One region of the Streptomyces sp. NPDC058373 genome, then DNA from elsewhere that is predicted to be linked to it. Evidence: riboswitches for the same ligand, from Rfam matches in the RefSeq annotation. Region 1 holds a riboswitch; each other region holds the start of a gene.
What was found. Region 1 has a riboswitch for cobalamin ahead of metE (5-methyltetrahydropteroyltriglutamate--homocysteine S-methyltransferase). Riboswitches for the same ligand answer to the same signal wherever they lie in the genome.

Region 1 (4,203 bases):
GCGACCTGCCCGGCGGTCTCCCCAGCATGGTGACGGGCCCGGTCAGCATGGCCTTGACCGGCCGGTCGGTGAGCGACTGGGCGTACGTCGTCCAGCGGACCGTCATCGGCGCGGGGCGGGAGATGTCCCCGGCGAGGACCGGCGGGCGGACGTAGCGGGTGCCGTACGACTGGACCCAGCCGTGCTGGGTGGCGAGGTAGCCGGTGAGCTGCTCGGCGAAGTACTGGACCATGTCGTTGCGTTCGGCCTCGCCGTGCACCAGGACGTCGAGCCCGGCCTTCTCCTGGAAGGCGACGACCTCGGCGATCTCGGCGGCGATGCGCTCCTCGTACCCGGCGGTGCCGATCCGGCCCGCGCGCAGGTCGGCGCGGGCGGCGCGCACCTCGCCGGTCTGCGGGAACGAACCGATGGTCGTGGTGGGCAGCAGCGGCAGCCGCAGCCGCTCCCGCTGGGCGGCGGCGCGCTCCGGGTACGGCTGGGGGCGGCGCGCGTCGGCCTCGGTGACGGCGGCGGTCCTGGCGCGGACGGCGGGGTCGCGGGTGAGCGGGGAGCGGGCGCGGGAGACGAGGTCGGCCCGGTTGGCGGCGATCTCCGCGGCGATGGCGCCGGTGCCCTGGGCCAGGCCCTTGGCGAGGGTGACGATCTCGGTGGTCTTCTGCCGGGCGAAGGCGAGCCAGCGCAGGATCTGCGGGTCGATGTCGCGTTCGGGCGCGGTGTCGAGCGGGACGTGCAGCAGGGAGCAGGAGGCGGCGACGTCGACGCGGTCGGCGAGGCCGAGCAGGGTGGCGAGGGTGGCGAGCGACTTCTCGTAGTCGTTGATCCAGATGTTGCGGCCGTTGACGACGCCCGCTACGAGCCGCTTGCCGGGCAGGCCGCCGACGGCGGCGAGGTCGTCCAGGTTGGCGGCGGCGGCCTCGGTGAAGTCGAGGGCCAGCCCCTCGACGGGGGCCTTGGCCAGCACCGGCAGCGCCTCACCGAGGCGGTCGAAGTACGAGGCCACCAGCAGCTTGGGCCGGTCGGTGAGGGCGCCGAGGTCGCGGTAGGCGCGGGCGGCGGCGTTCAGCTCGGCCGGGGTGCGGTCCTGGACGAGGGCGGGCTCGTCGAGCTGGGCCCATCCGGCGCCGGCGGCGCGCAGGTCGGCCAGGACCTCGGCGTAGACGGGGAGCAGCCCGTCGAGCAGGGTGAGCGGCTCGAAGTCGTCGGCGACGCCGGGGGCGGGCTTGGCGAGCAGGAGGTAGGTGACGGGGCCGACGAGGACGGGGCGGGCGGTGTGGCCGAGCGCGAGCGCCTCTGCCACCTCGGCGACCTGCTGGGCGGAGTCGGCGGTGAAGACGGTGTCGGGGCCGAGTTCGGGGACCAGGTAGTGGTAGTTGGTGTCGAACCACTTGGTCATCTCCAGCGGCGCGACGTCCTGGTTGCCGCGGGCCATGGCGAAGTAGCCGTCGAGCGGGTCCGCGTCGACGGCCGTGCGGTGGCGCGGGGGGACGGCGCCGACCATGACGCTGGTGTCCAGGACGTGGTCGTAGTACGAGAAGTCACCGGTGGGCACCTCGTCGATGCCCGCCTCGGCCAGCTGGCCCCAGCGGGAGCGGCGCAGCGCGGCGGCCGTCTCCTTGAGGGCGTCGGCGGTGACGCGGCCCTTCCAGTAGCCCTCGACGGCCTTCTTCAGTTCCCGGTTCTGTCCCTGGCGGGGGTAGCCGTACACGGTCGGCCGTGCTGCCGCGGCTGCGGACTTCGCTGTCACGGAACTCTCCTTCGCGAGATGTCTCCTGGCATCCCGGGGACGGGACGCGAGCGCGAAGGGACGACGGACCGGACGGCGAACCCGCGCCCGGGGGCGCGCCCTGTCCGTCCGATGTGTACTCCCCCGGACTTCGTCCGAGGGTGTCCCCGACCCGCCCACGAGGTCACCGGGATGTCCGCACACGATCGTCGCGTGCGGGCGGCGGGCAGGTCTTCGGACTCGCGGGCACGTCCATCTGGGCGGACATCTACTGGCCGTCGCTTCCCGGGTCCGTGTCTCCGGACCCAGTGCGTATGACGGCGGTCGTTCCCACTCACCGCTGCGGGGCAGTCCCGGATTCCCCCCGGGTTCCCTCTTACGACGCCCTGCCTGGCGGACAGGGCGAACCAGTCGCACCGGTCAGCGTAGCGGGGGGTCGTCTCGCGTGGGCGGCTGTTCACATGCCGGGATCCGGGGGTGGGACGCGGCCGGGGCGACGGCCTCCCCGCCGTACGGCCAGACGGCGAGGGCGCGCAGGGTGACCGCTGTCTCGGCGCGCAGGCAGGAGTGCGCCGCCGTCCCCCCGTGATCTTGCGGGACGTCCACGCCGCTGACCTGCGGCCGAGCCCCGGCGGGCGAGCAGGGCCCGGGTCCGCGGGACGCGTCCCCGGCTTCCGGTTCGCCGCACCGTCAGGCGGCCGCCGCCCGGAACCCGTTCATTCGCGGGCTGGGACGGGGTGCGGGAGCTCCGGAGTTCGTCGTCATGTCTTCCCAGTGACGAACGTGTTCGTCACGAACAAGTCCAACACGTACGCGTTCGTCGGCGCCCGGTCGGACGCGCACGTCGCCGTTGCCGGGATCGCCCCGCCCGAGCCCCACCCGCCCGGAGCGGCATCCCGGCAAAAGCGGAGGCCAGGCGCCCGCCGAGCACCCCCGTCGGCCGACTCTCGCCCTCACTTCACTTCCTGACGCCACGCCAGGACTTCCTTCACGTCTTGTTACAACTCTTGACGCACCAGGTTTCCGGGAGAACCATCAGCCCCCATGGAGAGCGCTTCCACAGCGCTCTCCCGCCTTTCCCTGTGCTCAATCGGCCCCACCCCCGCACCCCCCAGCGCCCCCGCACCGGCCGCCGGCAGCAGCCACGGACGGGACGGCGGGCCCATGTCCCCCCACTCCGACAGCTCAGGAGAGCCGACATGCTCACCACCTTCTTCCAACCCCCACGACCGGGCGGCGGGCCCCGTCCCCGAGCCCGGCACCGCAGAACACTCTCGGCGCTCGTCGCGGGCGCCCTCACCGCCACGGCACTGGTCATGCTCCCCGCCACCTCGTCGCAGGCGGCACCCGCACCCGCCGCCCAGAACAACGTCGACCCCGTCGAGGGCGGCGGCGACCTCGGCCCCAACGTCCACGTCTTCGACCCGTCGACGCCGGACATCCAGGGCACGGTCGACCAGATCTTCAAGGAGCAGGAGTCGGCGCAGTTCGGCGAGGGACGCCACGCCCTCATGTTCAAGCCGGGCACCTACGACGACCTCAACGTGCAGATCGGCTTCTACACCGCCATCTCCGGGCTCGGCCTCTCCCCCGACGACACCCACTTCAACGGGGACGTGACGGTCGACGCCGGCTGGTTCGACGGCAACGCCACGCAGAACTTCTGGCGTTCGGCGGAGAACCTCTCGCTCAGCCCCGTCAACGGCACCAACCGCTGGGCCGTGTCGCAGGCGGCGCCGTTCCGCCGGATGCACGTCCGCGGTGGTCTGAACCTGGCGCCCGACGGCTACGGCTGGGCGAGCGGCGGCTACATCGCCGACTCCAAGATCGACGGCGAGGTCGGCCCCTACTCGCAGCAGCAGTGGTACACCCGCGACAGCTCGGTCGGCGGCTGGACCAACGGCGTCTGGAACATGGTCTTCTCCGGTGTGGAGGGCGCCCCGGGGCAGGGCTTCCCGGAGCCGCCGTACACCACGCTGGAGACCACGCCGATCTCCCGTGAGAAGCCGTTCCTGTACCTGGACGGCGACGACTACAAGGTGTTCGTCCCCGAGAAGCGGACCAACGCGCGCGGCGTCTCGTGGGAGGGGAACCAGCAGGGCGAGTCACTGCCGCTGGACCAGTTCTACGTGGTGAAGCCGGGGGCGACGGCGGCGACCATCAACGCCGCCGTGGACCAGGGGCTGCACCTGCTGTTCACGCCGGGCATCTACCACGTGGACGAGACGATCGACATCGACCGGGCGGACACCGTCGTCCTCGGCCTCGGCTACGCGACGATCATCCCGGACAACGGGGTGACCGCGGTGAAGGTCGGCGACGTCGACGGGGTGCGGCTGGCCGGACTCCTGATCGACGCGGGCACCGAGAACTCCGAGACGCTGGTGGAGATCGGCGAGGAGGGCTCCTCCGCCAGTCACGCGGACAACCCGACGACCGTGCAGGACGTCTTCATCCGCATCGGCGGCGCCGGCCCCGGC
Region 2 (4,203 bases), on a different contig from region 1:
CGAAGCGGCGGCCCGCGGCCCGGGCCACCTCGGTGAGGAAGGCCCTGCGGTAGCCGTCGCTCTCCAGCGAGCCGTGCCAGTGGGTGCCCCACACCGCGCCGACCCGGCAGCCGTCCAGGGCCCGCCCGGCCGCGTCGGTGAAGACCGGCTCGCCGCCCCGTACCTCGGCGACGCCGTGATGGATCTCGTACCCCTCGGCCGGCTCGCCGAGGGCCGAACCGGCCGGCCGCGCCAGCGTCTTCCCGGCCGCGAACCGCACTCGCACCGGCAGCACGCCGAGCCCCGCCACGGTGCCCGCCCGGGACTCCACCTCGTCCTCGATCCGCTCGCCGAGGAGCTGGTAGCCGCCGCAGATGCCGAGCACCGGCCGCCCCTCGGCGACCCGCCGCAGCAGCGCGTCGGCCAGACCCCGCTCACGCAGCCAGGCCAGCGCGCGGACCGTGCCCCGGGTGCCGGGGACCACCACCAGGTCGGCGTCGGCCAGCTCCTCGGCCCGGTCCACGAACCGCACCACCACGCCCGGTTCGGCGGCCAGCGCGTCCACGTCGGTGAAGTTCGACATCAGCGGCACCGCGCAGACCGCGACCCGCAGCACGTCCTCGCCGACCGGCGGTGCCACCACCGACTCGCGGACCGCGCCGCGCAGCGAGACCCGCAGCCCGTCCTCCTCGTCGATGCCGAGCCCGTCGGCGTACGGCAGGACGCCGTAGGTGTGCCGTCCGGTGATGCCCCGCAGCATCTCGACGCCGGGCTTCAGCAACTCGACGTCGCCCCGGAACTTGTTGACCACGTACCCGGCCACCAACGCCTGGTCCTCGGGGGCCAGCAGTGCCGTGGTGCCGAAGAACGAGGCGAAGACCCCGCCCCGGTCGATGTCGCCGACCACCAGCACCGGCAGCTTCGCCGCGCGGGCCACGCCCATGTTGACGATGTCGGTGCGGCGCAGGTTGATCTCGGCGGGGCTGCCCGCGCCCTCGCAGACCACCACGTCGTGCTCGGCCCGCAGCCGGGCCAGGCACTCCAGCACCGGTTCCAGCAGTGCCTCACGGCGGCCGCCCGCCACCGCACGCGCCGGCTCCCCGGGCCGTGCCGAGCCGAAGAAACCCTGGGCGCTCAGCTCCCCGACCGGCTTGCCGAGCAGCACGACCTGGCTGGAGCGGTCGCTGCCGGGCTTGAGCAGGACCGGGTTCATCAGCGCCGTCGGCTCGACGCGGGCGGCCTGCGCCTGCATGGCCTGGGCCCGGCCGATCTCCGCGCCCTCCCGGGTGACGAACGAGTTGAGGGACATGTTCTGCCCCTTGAACGGCGCCACCTTCACCCCGCGCCGCGCCAGCCACCGGCAGATGCCCGCCGTCAGCACGCTCTTCCCGGCGTCCGAGGTGGTCCCCGCGATCAGCACTCCGCCGCTCATGCCCCTGCCCGTCCCTTCCCGGTTCCCGCGCGCCGGGCGCGCCCGCGTACCGCTCCGGCGGCCAGGCGTGCGCCCGCCCCCGCCACCAGGGCCAGCGCCCCGACGCGCCGGGAGAGCCGGGCGGCCCGTTCGATGTCGCCGGGCCGCACCGGGCGGCCCTGGCCGCCGAGCACCGGCCGGTGCTCGGTCCGCCCGCCGTACGCCAGGGTCCCGCCGAGCCGCACCCCGAGCGCGCCGGCGAACGCCGCCTCGACCGGGCCCGCGTTGGGGCTCGGGTGGCGGTGCGCGTCGGCGCGCCAGGCCCGGACGGCGCCACGCGGGTCGGGTCCGGCGAGGACGGCGAGGGCGGCCGTCAGCCGCGCCCCCGGGTAGCCGACGGCGTCGTCGAGGCGGGCCGAGGCCCAGCCGAACCGGCGCAGCCGGGGCGACTTGTGGCCGACCATGGCGTCCAGCGTGTTGACGGCGCGGAACCCGACGAGGCCGGGGACGCCCGCGACCGCGCCCCAGACCAGGGCGCCGACCACCGCGTCCGAGGTGTTCTCGGCGACCGACTCCACCACGGCACGGGCCAGCGCGTCGGCGTCCAGCGCCTGCGGGTCGCGCCCGCAGAGGCGGGGCAGCAGCCGCCGCGCCTCGGCCACGTCACCGGCCTGGAGGGCGGCGCCGATCAGCCGGGCCTCACGCACCAGCGAGGTGCCGCCGACCACGGCCCAGGTCGTGGTGGCGGTCAGCGCGACGGCGCCGCGCGGGTGGCGGCGTACGGCTCGACCGGCCAGCGCGGCGGCGGCGGTGGCGCCGCCCGCGCAGAGCGCGGTGTGCAGGGCGCCCCAGCCGCGGTGGTCGTGCCACAGGCGCCGCTCCACGGCGGCGGCCGCCCGGCCGAAGAGGGCCACGGGGTGGCCCCGGCCGGGGTCGGCGAGAAGGGCGTCGGCCAGCAGCCCGGCGGTGGCGCCGCACGCGAAGACGCGGCCGGCACGGTCCACGGGGCTCAGTCCGTTCGGCGCTCGGGGGACCGGTGGACGGCTGGAGGGGGCGGCGACGGGCAGCCACGCATGGCGGTGTGTCCTCACTCAGGGTCCGCGCCCTGGTTCGACGTGACCGGGGGCGAGAGTCTCCTGGCTTCCGGATCGGCGGCATCCCCTGGCCTTCCAGCCCCTGGGGGCCGTGGCGCTCGGCGGAGATGCCGCTCCCCGGTGACAGTGGCGGGACCGCGCCGGATTCGCACCGGCTTCCTCTGCTGCCTCCGTGTTTCGGCCCCGGCAGTCCACCACGTGCCCGGAACACCAGTCAACTCACCGTTGACCTGCGGCGAAGAGTGTGTGGAGCCCCACAGCGGGGGCGGCGCGGCACCGGGCGCCCGCGCCGCCGTACGCCGAAGGGCGGGCCGGACGCCGTACGTCCGGTCCGCCCTTCGCGGCGGGAGGTGGCCCTCAGGCCACGATGATGTAGATCCCGTAGGCGACCGCCGCCGCGCAGAGGGCGAAGCAGAGGTAGCCGCCGGTCCTGGCGAGGGCGCCGGATCCGCCGCCCTGCGTGCTGCTCGCGCCCTTGGAGAGGCCCACGATGCCGAGGGTGAAGAAGCCGACGAGCGCGACGGTGACCACGAGGCTCACGCCGAAGACGGCGCCGAGGGCTGCCCAGTCGATGTGCATGGTGAGGTGTCCTTACGTACGCGAGGCCGGGTCAGACCGTGGCCGGCCGGGCCGGTTCGGCGGAGGAGTGGCCGGGCTGGCCGGGGATCGAGGAGAGCGGGGAGCCGCCCGCCGGACCGTCGCCGTCCCGGTCGTCGTCGTCCCGCTCGCCGGAGGCGTCCGAGGCGGCGGCCTCGTCGGAGGCGGCGGCCGCGCCGGTGGGCGGCGGGGCGACGGAGGCCATGGCCTGGGTGACGACGCCCGAGGGCTCGTCCTGGCCCGGCTCGACGTCGTTGACGTTGTCGTGGGTGACGGGGGAGCGGCGCGAGCGCAGCCAGATCGCGAAGGACCCGCCGACCAGCAGGACCGCGGTGGCGGCGACGCCCCAGTCGCCCTGCTTGGTGAGGAACTCGGCGGCCGCGCCGACCAGGGCGGCGGCCGGGAGCGTCAGGCCCCAGGCGACGAACATCCGGGTGGCGGTCGACCAGCGGACGACACCGCCCTTGCGGCCGAGGCCCGCACCCATCACCGCGCCGGAGCACGACTGGGTGGTGGAGAGGGAGAAGCCCAGGTGGGAGGAGGCCAGGATGACCGTCGCGGCGCTGGTCTGGGCGGCGAAGCCCTGCGGCGGCGTGAGGTCGGTGAGGCCCTTGCCCATGGTCCGGATGATGCGCCAGCCGCCCAGGTACGTACCGAGCGCGATGGCGACACCGGCGGAGACGATGACCCACATCGGGGGGTTGGAGCCGGGCGCGAGGACACCGCCGGTCACCAGGGCGAGGGTGATGACACCCATCGTCTTCTGGGCGTCGTTGGTGCCGTGCGCCAGCGAGACCAGGCCGGCCGAGGCGATCTGTCCGGCGCGGTAGCCCTTGGCGGTGGACTTCTCGTCCACGTTCCGGTTGATCCGGAAGGTCAGCCGGGTGGCGAGCATCGCGGCGAGGCCGGCGACGAGCGGCGCGGCGAGCGCCGGGAGCAGCACCTTGGTGACGACGGTGCCGCCGTTGACGGAGGACCAGCCCGCCGACATCACCGCGGCGCCGATGAGGCCGCCGAAGAGCGCGTGCGAGGAGCTCGACGGCAGACCGACGAGCCAGGTCAGAAGATTCCACAGAATGGCGCCGACGAGGGCGGCGAAGATGACTTCCGTCTTCAGGCCGT
Region 3 (4,203 bases), on a different contig from region 1:
CCGCCGCCGCGCCCAGCACGGCCACGGCGCCGGCTCCGACCAGCAGCCCGGCCGAAGGACCGCCGGGACCGGAGCCGGAATCCGCACCGGATTCCGGCTCCCCGGCCTCGGGCGAGGCCGCCTCCGAGGTCCCCTCGGCGGACGGCTCGCCCGAGCCCGACACCTGCTCGCCGCACCCGGCCTCCGGGTAGCCCACGATGGCGCAGAGCATCGCCGAGGAGTCGTACCGCAGCGGCGGCGCGACGGCGGCCAGCGCGTCGGCGGCGCTCGCCTCCTCGGCCACACTGGCGCAGGCGGTGCGGGGCTTCGGCGGGCGCTCGCCCTCCGGCGCGTCGGCGGCGGTGCCGAAGTCGATGACGAGGGCGACCCGCTTGCGGCCCGCGCGCTCCTCGGTGGCGGCGCAGATCTCCGCGAACCCGGCCTTCGCCCGGGGCGCGGCCGAGTCGTCGGCCTCCGCGCTCACCGCGAACCGGAACCCCTGCACCGAACCGTCGCCGGGCAGGGCCTGGGTCGGGCCCTGGGTGGCGTAGCTCCAGGTGGAGCCCTCGCGCTCCCAGAACGACCAGTACCGGTACCCGGCGGCCTGCGCGGGCGCCGCCACCAGCAGGGCGAGCAGCAGCCCGAGGAGCAGCGCGAACCCCGCCCGCAGGGTGCGGCGGGCGGGGCGGGACGCGGCGGAGCCGGGGGTCACTTGCGGCCGGACTTGTTGCGCAGGCTCAGCATCAGGCCGACACCGGCGCCGACGAGCAGGCCGACGCCGATGATCCACCAGACGCTGAGCTGCGAGCCGTCCTCGTCCGCCGCCTGCTCCTCGCCGCCCTGGGCGTCGGAGCCGCCCTTCCCGTCGGCCTCCGGCTCGGGACCGGTGGCGTTCAGCGCGGCGACCAGGTCGGTGGAGCCGAAGGCGCGCGGGTCGGTGCCGGTGGCGTGTGCGGTCAGCACGAGCTGGGCGTAGGCGGAGGGGCCGGACTGCTTCGCCCAGGCGGGTCCGTTCTTCTTCAGCCAGGCCAGCGGCTTCTTCGCGGCGTCGGTCAGCCCGGCCGCGTACAGCGCGGTCACCGCGTCGGCGGTGTTGCCGATGTCGGGCTGGTCCTCGGCGCCGGGCGTGGTGGAGGTGAGGTGGCCGTCCTTCTCGAGCAGGCCGGCGAGGTGGGCGGCGCCGTTGGCGGCGGCCGTCCGGGCGTCGGCGGGCTTCTCGCAGGCCGGCTGCGCCCCGGTCTTGCCCTTGGTGACGACCAGCGAGGAGCCGAGGCCGCCGAGGACCCCGGCGGCGGTGGCGTCGGCGTTGGCGTTCAGATCGCCGTTCTTCTCCGGCTGGAAGGCGAAGGCACCACCGCCGGCGCACTCCAGGCTGAGGCCGAGCAGCGCGTCCTCGGGCGTCCTGTCCTTCCCGGAGGTGACCGACGCGGCCTTCGTCCCGGTAGCGGCGAGCGCGCCGACCACCAGCGAGGTCGAGTTGGTGTCGGTGTCGTCGCCGGGGGTGTAGCTCCAGCCGCCGTCGTCGTTCTGGACCGACTTCAGCCAGTCGACGGCCTTGCCGACCGCCTTGTCGTGACCGCCGAGCGCGGCGAGCGCCTGCACGGCGGTGGCCGTCTGGTTGGTGTCGACCGGCGTCTTCGCGTCGCAGGCGGCCGACGGGTCGGCGCGGAACGGCGCGAACGAACCGTCCTCGCACTGCTGCCCCATCAGCCAGTCGACGGCCTTCGCCGCGGGCTCCACCCCGGCGGTGTCCTGCGCGAGCAGGGCCAGGGACTGGCGGTAGACGCCGTCGTAGGTCGGGTCGCCGTCGCCGTACAGGCCCGAGGGCACCCGGACGGAGGGGGACGGAGCGGGGGAGTCCTCGGCGACGGCGGCCGGAGCGAAGGCGGCCGACGCCGCCGTCAGTGCGGTCAGCGCGGTGAGCGCCAGGGCGCTGCGACGGACGGTCATGAGTGGTGGGTGCCCTCTCCTGAAGGAAGCCGGGCACGGGCGCGCGAAGGCGCCGGGCTCGGCTCCGTATGCCTCGACGGTGCCGGCCGCCGGAGGGGTCCGGCGGCGCGAGCCGGTCATGAGTCCGGTGAGGCATTCCGGCTGTGCCGGCCCGGATGTCCGGGCGGCTCACGGCTGCGGGTCAGCGCCGGATTCCCACCGGCTTCCCCTCACTCGGTCCTGACGACGACCTGGTCACTGTACCGGTGCGGGGGTGTGGTGGGCCGGGGCCGTTTCCCGGTGGCCGGGAGCCCGGGGCCCGCGCCGTCCGGGTCGTGGTGCGAATCACCTGTTCCGGAGGACCCGAAAGAGCTACCTGCCGGTAGATTCGATGCTTCGTGAACGATCAAGACCGACCGCGCCGAAACTTGTTGCGGATCGGAGTCCCGGCGTAACCTCCCGGGACATTGTGCTGGCAGAAGGGGGCCGGGTAGTGACCGCTGAGGCCATGGAGGCGGACCCCGCACGACAGCAAGCCTCCCCGGAACCGGCCTCGGGCGACCCCCTCGCGGGTGGCGACCGCCCGCTGCGCATCGCCCTCCTCACCTACAAGGGCGACCCCTTCTGCGGCGGCCAGGGCGTCTACGTCCGCCACCTCTCCCGCGAACTGGCCCGGCTCGGCCACCACGTCGAGGTCATCGGCGCCCAGCCCTACCCGGTCCTCGACGAGGGCGTGGAGCTGACCGAACTGGCCAGCCTCGACCTCTACCGCCAGCCCGACCCCTTCCGCACCCCCCGCCGGGGCGAGTACCGCGACTGGGTCGACGCGCTGGAGGTCGCCACCATGTGGACCGGCGGCTTCCCCGAGCCGCTCACCTTCAGCCTCCGCGCCCGCCGCCATCTCGCCGCGCTCGCCGGACGGTTCGACGTCATCCACGACAACCAGACACTCGGTTACGGCCTGCTCGGCGGCGCCCGCGCGCTCGGTGCCCCGCTCGTCACCACCGTCCACCACCCCATCACCGTCGACCGGCAGCTGGAACTGGACGCCGCCGACTCGTTCGTCCGCCGCCTCTCGGTCCGCCGCTGGTACGGCTTCACACGGATGCAGAAACGTGTCGCCCGGAAGCTGCCGTCGGTCCTCACCGTCTCCGGCACCTCCCGCCAGGAGATCGTCGACCACTTCGGCGTGCGGTCCGAGCGGGTCCACGTCGTCCACATCGGCGCCGACACCGACCTCTTCTCGCCCGACCCGTCCGTCGCCGAGGTGCCCGGCCGGATCGTCACCACCTCCAGCGCCGACGTACCCCTCAAGGGCCTCGTCCACCTGGTGGAGGCGCTCGCCAAGCTCCGCACCGAGAACCCCGACGCGCACCTCGTCGTCGTCGGCCGCCCCGCCGAGGACGGCCCCGTCGCGCAGGCCATCGAGCGGTTCGGCCTCACCGGCGCCATCGAGTTCGTCAAGGGCATCAGCGACGCCGAACTGGTCGACCTGATCCGCTCCGCCGAGATCGCGTGCGTCCCCTCCCTCTACGAGGGGTTCTCGCTGCCCGCCGCCGAGGCCATGGCCACCGGCACCCCGCTGGTCGCCACCACCGGCGGCGCCATCCCCGAGGTGGCCGGAGCCGACGGAGACACCTGCCTCGCCGTCCCGCCCGGCGACGCCGGGGCCCTCGCGACCGCCCTCGGCAAGCTCCTCGCCGACCCGGAGCTGCGCCGCCGCCTCGGCACCGCCGGACGCGCCCGGGTCCTCGCCAAGTTCACCTGGCGCCAGGCCGCCCTCGGCACCGTCGCCCACTACCGCCAGGCCATCGCCGGGAGCCCGGGTCGCCCCGCCGCCCCGGCCGCCACCGCCCGACCCGACCGCGAAAGCAGGTCCACGTGCTGACCGTCGACTTCACCCGCTTCCCGCTCGCCGCAGGCGACCGCGTGCTCGATCTGGGCTGCGGCGCGGGGCGCCACGCCTTCGAGTGCTACCGGCGCGGCGCGCAGGTGGTGGCGCTGGACCGCAACGCCGAGGAGATCCGCGAGGTCGCCACCTGGTTCGCGGCGATGAAGGAGGCCGGTGAGGCCCCGGCCGGAGCCACCGCCACCGCGATGGAGGGCGACGCCCTCAACCTGCCCTTCCCCGACGAGTCCTTCGACGTCGTCATCATCTCCGAGGTGATGGAGCACATCCCCGACGACAAGGGCGTCCTCGCCGAGATGGTCCGCGTCCTCAAGCCCGGCGGCCGCATCGCGGTCACCGTGCCCCGCTACGGCCCGGAGAAGGTCTGCTGGGCGCTCTCCGACGAG
Region 4 (4,203 bases), on a different contig from region 1:
TGGCGGAGTCGTCCACGACGCTGGTCCTCGCGCTGTACGGCGTGGGCATGACGCTCGGCACGCTCCTCGCCGGCCCGATGACCGACCGGGCGCTGCGCCCGACGCTGTACGGCGGCCTCGCGGTCATGGCCGTCACTCTCTTCGCCTTCTACTTCGCGGTGCAGCACACGGCGACGGCCCTGGTCTGCGTCCTGCTGATCGGCGCCATGGGCTCCTTCATCACCACGCCGGTGCAGATGCTGCTCATGGCCAAGGCCGAACAGGCCCCGACCATGGCGGCCGCCTCCAACCACTCCGCCTTCAACCTCGCCAACGCCGGCGGCGCCTGGCTCGGCGGCCTGGTCATCTCGGCCGGGTGGGGCTGGGCCTCGCCCGCGCTGGTGGGGGCGTCGCTGGCGGTCGTCGGGCTCGGCCTGGCGGTGATCGGCGGGGCGATGGACGGTGGGCGCGGGCCGCTTCGGCGGGGTGGCTCCCGGTCGACCGTGGTGGCCGGGACCCCCGGAGCCGGCACCGCTACGGGGGCAGGCGCCAAGGCGACCGGCGCCCAGGAGAGCGGCGCCGGGCAGGCGGCGGAGGCCGAGCGGGCCGGGTAGTCCGGTGCTGGGCCGATCCCGCCCGGACCGTCACCCGCAGCCCGGGGCGGCCCCTGGCGCGGCCCCCTCACGCCCCCGTCGTGGACCCAGGCCGCACGATCATCAGCACCACCACCGTCGCCCACAGCAAGTTGAAGATACCGGCGGTCATGGCCAGCTTGGCGGTCGCCGGGCGGCGGTCCGCCGCGGTGGCCGGGTCGGCCGTGTCAGTCGTCGAGGGCGGGTCCGGGGTGGCTGTGTGAGGCGTCGAGGGCGTCTGCGAAGTGGCTGTGTGAGGCGTCGAGGATGCCCGCGAAGTGGCCGTGTCCAGCAGCCATCCCTGTTCCGGAAGGATCACCGCCACCGGCAGCCACGCCGCGATCCCGGTCAGCACGATCGAGACGAGGAGCCAGGCGTCCGTCAGGGCGCCGAGGGCGGCGCCGGTGGCGATGCCGAGGACCGGGACGGCGATGCCGACGTAGGCGTAGCTGCGGCAGATCTTGTGGAGGAGGGCGGTGGCTTCGGGGGCCGTCTGGGTTCTGGCGTAGCGCGGGAACATCGAGGCGGGGACGGCGGCGAGCCTCGCCATGGCCGTCACGGCGTTCGCCCTGGCCGCCGCCGCGTGCCTCGCCGAGGAGTGGCCGCTGACCGTGCTGGCCGGTGTTCTGGCGGCCGCCTCCCACGCGGCGGTCGCGGGGTCGGCCCGTGCCTGCCGGGGATGCGCGCGGCTGCCGTCCGGGGAGGCGGTGGCGGCGTAGGAGGGAGGCCGGCCCGAGGCGGGGGCGGGGGATTACCCCACCCCTGGTCCGCCCGGCCGCCCCATGTCGCCGGGGGGCGCCGGACCGGCATCGTGGACACGCACCCGGGGCAGCGCGATCGCCGCGGCGTCGCTCCGTCCCTCGCTCCCTCCTCCCGGATGAGAGGTCACCCATGGCCACCGTCGACGCTCCCCCCACCTGCCCCCTGCCGCACGTCTCCGAGGAGTCGGCCTTCTCCGAGCGGCCCGCCGTCGTCCGGCGGGGGCCGTTGGCGGCGGCGACCTGGCGGGAGATCGGGTACGTGTTCAGCTCGTTCCCCGTCGCCATCGCCGGGTTCGTCTTCGCCGTCACCCTGTTCTCGGCCGGCGCGGGGCTGGCGATCACCGTGCTCGGGCTGCCCGTGCTGGCGGTGCTGCTGGCCGGGGCGCGGCTGCTCGGGGCGGGGGAGCGGGGGCGGGCCGGGGCTCTGCTGGGGGTGAGGACGGTGGCGCCCGCGCCGGTCGGTAAGGGCGGGATCAAGGAGCGGCTGGCGGACGTGGCGGGGTGGAAGGCCGTGCTGTTCCAGGTCGTCATGTTCCCGTGGCGGATCGCCTCGTTCGTCGTGACGCTGACCTTCCTGGCCACGGGGTGGGTGGTCGCCCTCCTCCCGCTCTACGCCTGGGTCTTCCCCACCTTCGTCGGCTGGCCCGGCTACCGCCTCTTCGACTTCACCACCGACGCGGGCGTCCACCACGCCTACTACCTGGAGTCGCCCTTCCAGATCGGCGCGGCCTCCCTGCTCGGCATCGGGCTCGTGCTGCTGACGCCGGTGCTGGTGCGGGCGATGAACCGGGTGGAGCGGTCGGCGGTGCGGGGGTTGCTGGCGGGGTGAGGCGTCCTCACCGCAGGAGGGGAGCGGTCGGAGGAGGCCCGGGCGTCGCGGTGGCGGCGCCCGGGCCTTCGCCGTCGGTTCAGCCCTGCTCCTCCGGCGTCTCCAGCGCGGCGACCGGTCGCGGCGCCCCCCGGTCGTCCACCGCCACGAAGGTGAGGCGGCCGGTGGCGACCTCGGTGGTGGGGCCCGAGGTGTTCCAGGACTCGGCGGTGACGCGGACGGCGACCGTCATGGAGGTGCGGCCCGCGCGGACCAGGGCGGCGTGGAGGTTGAGGAGGTCGCCGGCGCGGACGGGGGCGAGGAAGGCGATGCGGTCGACGGCGACGGTGACGGCGGGGCCGTCGGCGTGGCGGCCGGCGGCGGCCGCGGCCGCGTCGTCGATCAGCTTCATCACGACGCCGCCGTGGATGGTGCCGTAGAGGTTGGTGTCGTGCTCGCTCATGATGTGGGCGAGCTTCACCTGGGAGTCGGCCGGGGTCTTGGTGGTCCGGGGCGCGGTGCCGGTGGTTTCGGGCACGTCAACTCTCCTTCGCGAGTTGGCAGGAAACCTCGGCGGGGAGTGCGCGCACGGCGATGGCTTCGCCGAGGTCACCGCGCGGCCGGACGGCCACGCGGGCAACGGCAGGTCTTCGGACTCGCGGGCCCGCCCGGCGGACCTGCCGCCGAGCCCCTACTGGCCGTCGCTTCCCGGCCCCCAGGGGGCCAGTGCGTAGGACGGCGGTCGTTCCCGCTCACCGCTGCGGGGCAGTCCCGGATTCCCACCGGGTTCCCTCTTGCGACGCGCCCGCCTGGGGGGCGGGGCGAACCGGTTGCCCGGTCAGGGTAGTCGGCGGTGTCGCGGGTCAGCCGCGCCCCACCTCGCGGAACCTTCGCACCGCCACCCCCATGAAGACCGCCGTGATCCCCAGCGCGCAGAGCAGGGCGTACGGGAGGGCGTGGACGACCGGCCAGGTGTCGCGGGTGGGGGCCATGGGCGGGGCCGGGTTGGCGAAGAGGTCGCGGAGGGCGGTGGCGGTGGCGGAGACCGGGTTCCAGTCGGCGATCGGGCGGAGGGCGGCGGGGAGGGTGGCCGTGGGGACGAAGGCGGAGGATAGGAAGGTGACGGGGAAGAGCCAGATGAGGCCGGCGCTCTGGGCGACCTCGACGCTGCGGGCGGTGAGGCCGATGGTGGCGCCGACCCAGGACATGGCGAAGGCGAAGAGGAGGATCAGGAGGTAGGCGAGAACGGCCTCGGGGAGGGTGCCGGCGATGCGCCAGCCGATGAACAGCCCGCAGAGGGAGGTGACGGTGACGGTCAGCACGCTCATGGTGAGGTCGGAGAGGGTGCGGCCGAGGATCACCGCCATCGGGGACATGGGCAGGGAGCGGAAGCGGTCGACGATGCCCCGGTCCAGGTCGCCTGCGAGGCCCAGCGCGGTGAAGGCGGCGTTGAAGGTGACGGCCTGGGCGAAGATGCCGCCCATCAGGTACGTGCGGTAGGCGTCGCCGCCGAGGCTGCCGCCGAAGACGTAGGAGAGCAGCAGGACGAACATCACCGGCTGGATCAGGGCGGCGATGACCGAGCCGGGGGTGCGGCGGAGGTTCAGGAGGTTGCGCCAGGCGATGATCGTGGCGTCCCTGGCGACGCGGGTCACGGGCGCCATGCGGGTTCCTTCGCGGGTTCGGGGGCCGGGGCGGGCGCGGGCGTCGCGGCCCCCTGGCCGGTCAGGGCGAGGAAGACGTCGTCCAGCGTCGGGGGCGCGAGGCTGACCGGGCCGAGGGGGACGGCGGCGTGGCGCAGTGTGGTCAGGGCCTGTTCGAGGGTGGCGGGGCCGTGGTCGGTGGGGAGGGTGAGGACGCCGGTGCGCGGGTCGAGGTGGGGCTGGTGGGGGGTGAGGGGGGCCAGGAGGGCGAGGGCGGTGGGGCGGGTCGCGGGGTCGGGGAGGGCGAGGGTGAGGCGTTCGCCGCCGACGCGGGACTTGAGGGCGGCGGCGGTGCCCTGGGCGATGACGCGGCCGTGGTC

Region 2: another riboswitch for cobalamin. It lies ahead of ACFWMZ_RS19270 (cobalamin biosynthesis protein); the one in region 1 lies ahead of metE (5-methyltetrahydropteroyltriglutamate--homocysteine S-methyltransferase).
Region 3: another riboswitch for cobalamin. It lies ahead of ACFWMZ_RS26090 (prenyltransferase/squalene oxidase repeat-containing protein); the one in region 1 lies ahead of metE (5-methyltetrahydropteroyltriglutamate--homocysteine S-methyltransferase).
Region 4: another riboswitch for cobalamin. It lies ahead of ACFWMZ_RS22465 (acyl-CoA thioesterase); the one in region 1 lies ahead of metE (5-methyltetrahydropteroyltriglutamate--homocysteine S-methyltransferase).

What each region holds. Positions count from the first base shown of each region.
Region 1 is NZ_JBHXJE010000047.1:40,014-44,216, reverse strand. Features, by position in the region: partial or broken gene metE (5-methyltetrahydropteroyltriglutamate--homocysteine S-methyltransferase) at 1-1,744, opposite strand, end outside; cobalamin riboswitch at 1,952-2,102, opposite strand; gene ACFWMZ_RS23310 (coagulation factor 5/8 type domain-containing protein) at 2,923-4,203, shown strand, end outside.
Region 2 is NZ_JBHXJE010000033.1:24,373-28,575, forward strand. Features, by position in the region: gene ACFWMZ_RS19265 (cobyric acid synthase) at 1-1,411, opposite strand, end outside; gene ACFWMZ_RS19270 (cobalamin biosynthesis protein) at 1,408-2,394, opposite strand; cobalamin riboswitch at 2,520-2,647, opposite strand; gene ACFWMZ_RS19275 (hypothetical protein) at 2,842-3,063, opposite strand; gene ACFWMZ_RS19280 (anion permease) at 3,095-4,203, opposite strand, start outside.
Region 3 is NZ_JBHXJE010000063.1:19,672-23,874, reverse strand. Features, by position in the region: gene ACFWMZ_RS26095 (SCO2322 family protein) at 1-691, opposite strand, end outside; gene ACFWMZ_RS26090 (prenyltransferase/squalene oxidase repeat-containing protein) at 688-1,929, opposite strand; cobalamin riboswitch at 2,039-2,177, opposite strand; gene ACFWMZ_RS26085 (glycosyltransferase family 4 protein) at 2,402-3,796, shown strand; gene ACFWMZ_RS26080 (methyltransferase domain-containing protein) at 3,790-4,203, shown strand, end outside.
Region 4 is NZ_JBHXJE010000044.1:8,969-13,171, forward strand. Features, by position in the region: gene ACFWMZ_RS22445 (MFS transporter) at 1-593, shown strand, start outside; gene ACFWMZ_RS22450 (hypothetical protein) at 661-1,161, opposite strand; partial or broken gene ACFWMZ_RS22455 (hypothetical protein) at 1,139-1,330, shown strand; gene ACFWMZ_RS22460 (sensor domain-containing protein) at 1,503-2,201, shown strand; gene ACFWMZ_RS22465 (acyl-CoA thioesterase) at 2,281-2,718, opposite strand; cobalamin riboswitch at 2,825-2,976, opposite strand; gene ACFWMZ_RS22470 (ABC transporter permease) at 3,044-3,844, opposite strand; gene ACFWMZ_RS22475 (ATP-binding cassette domain-containing protein) at 3,832-4,203, opposite strand, start outside.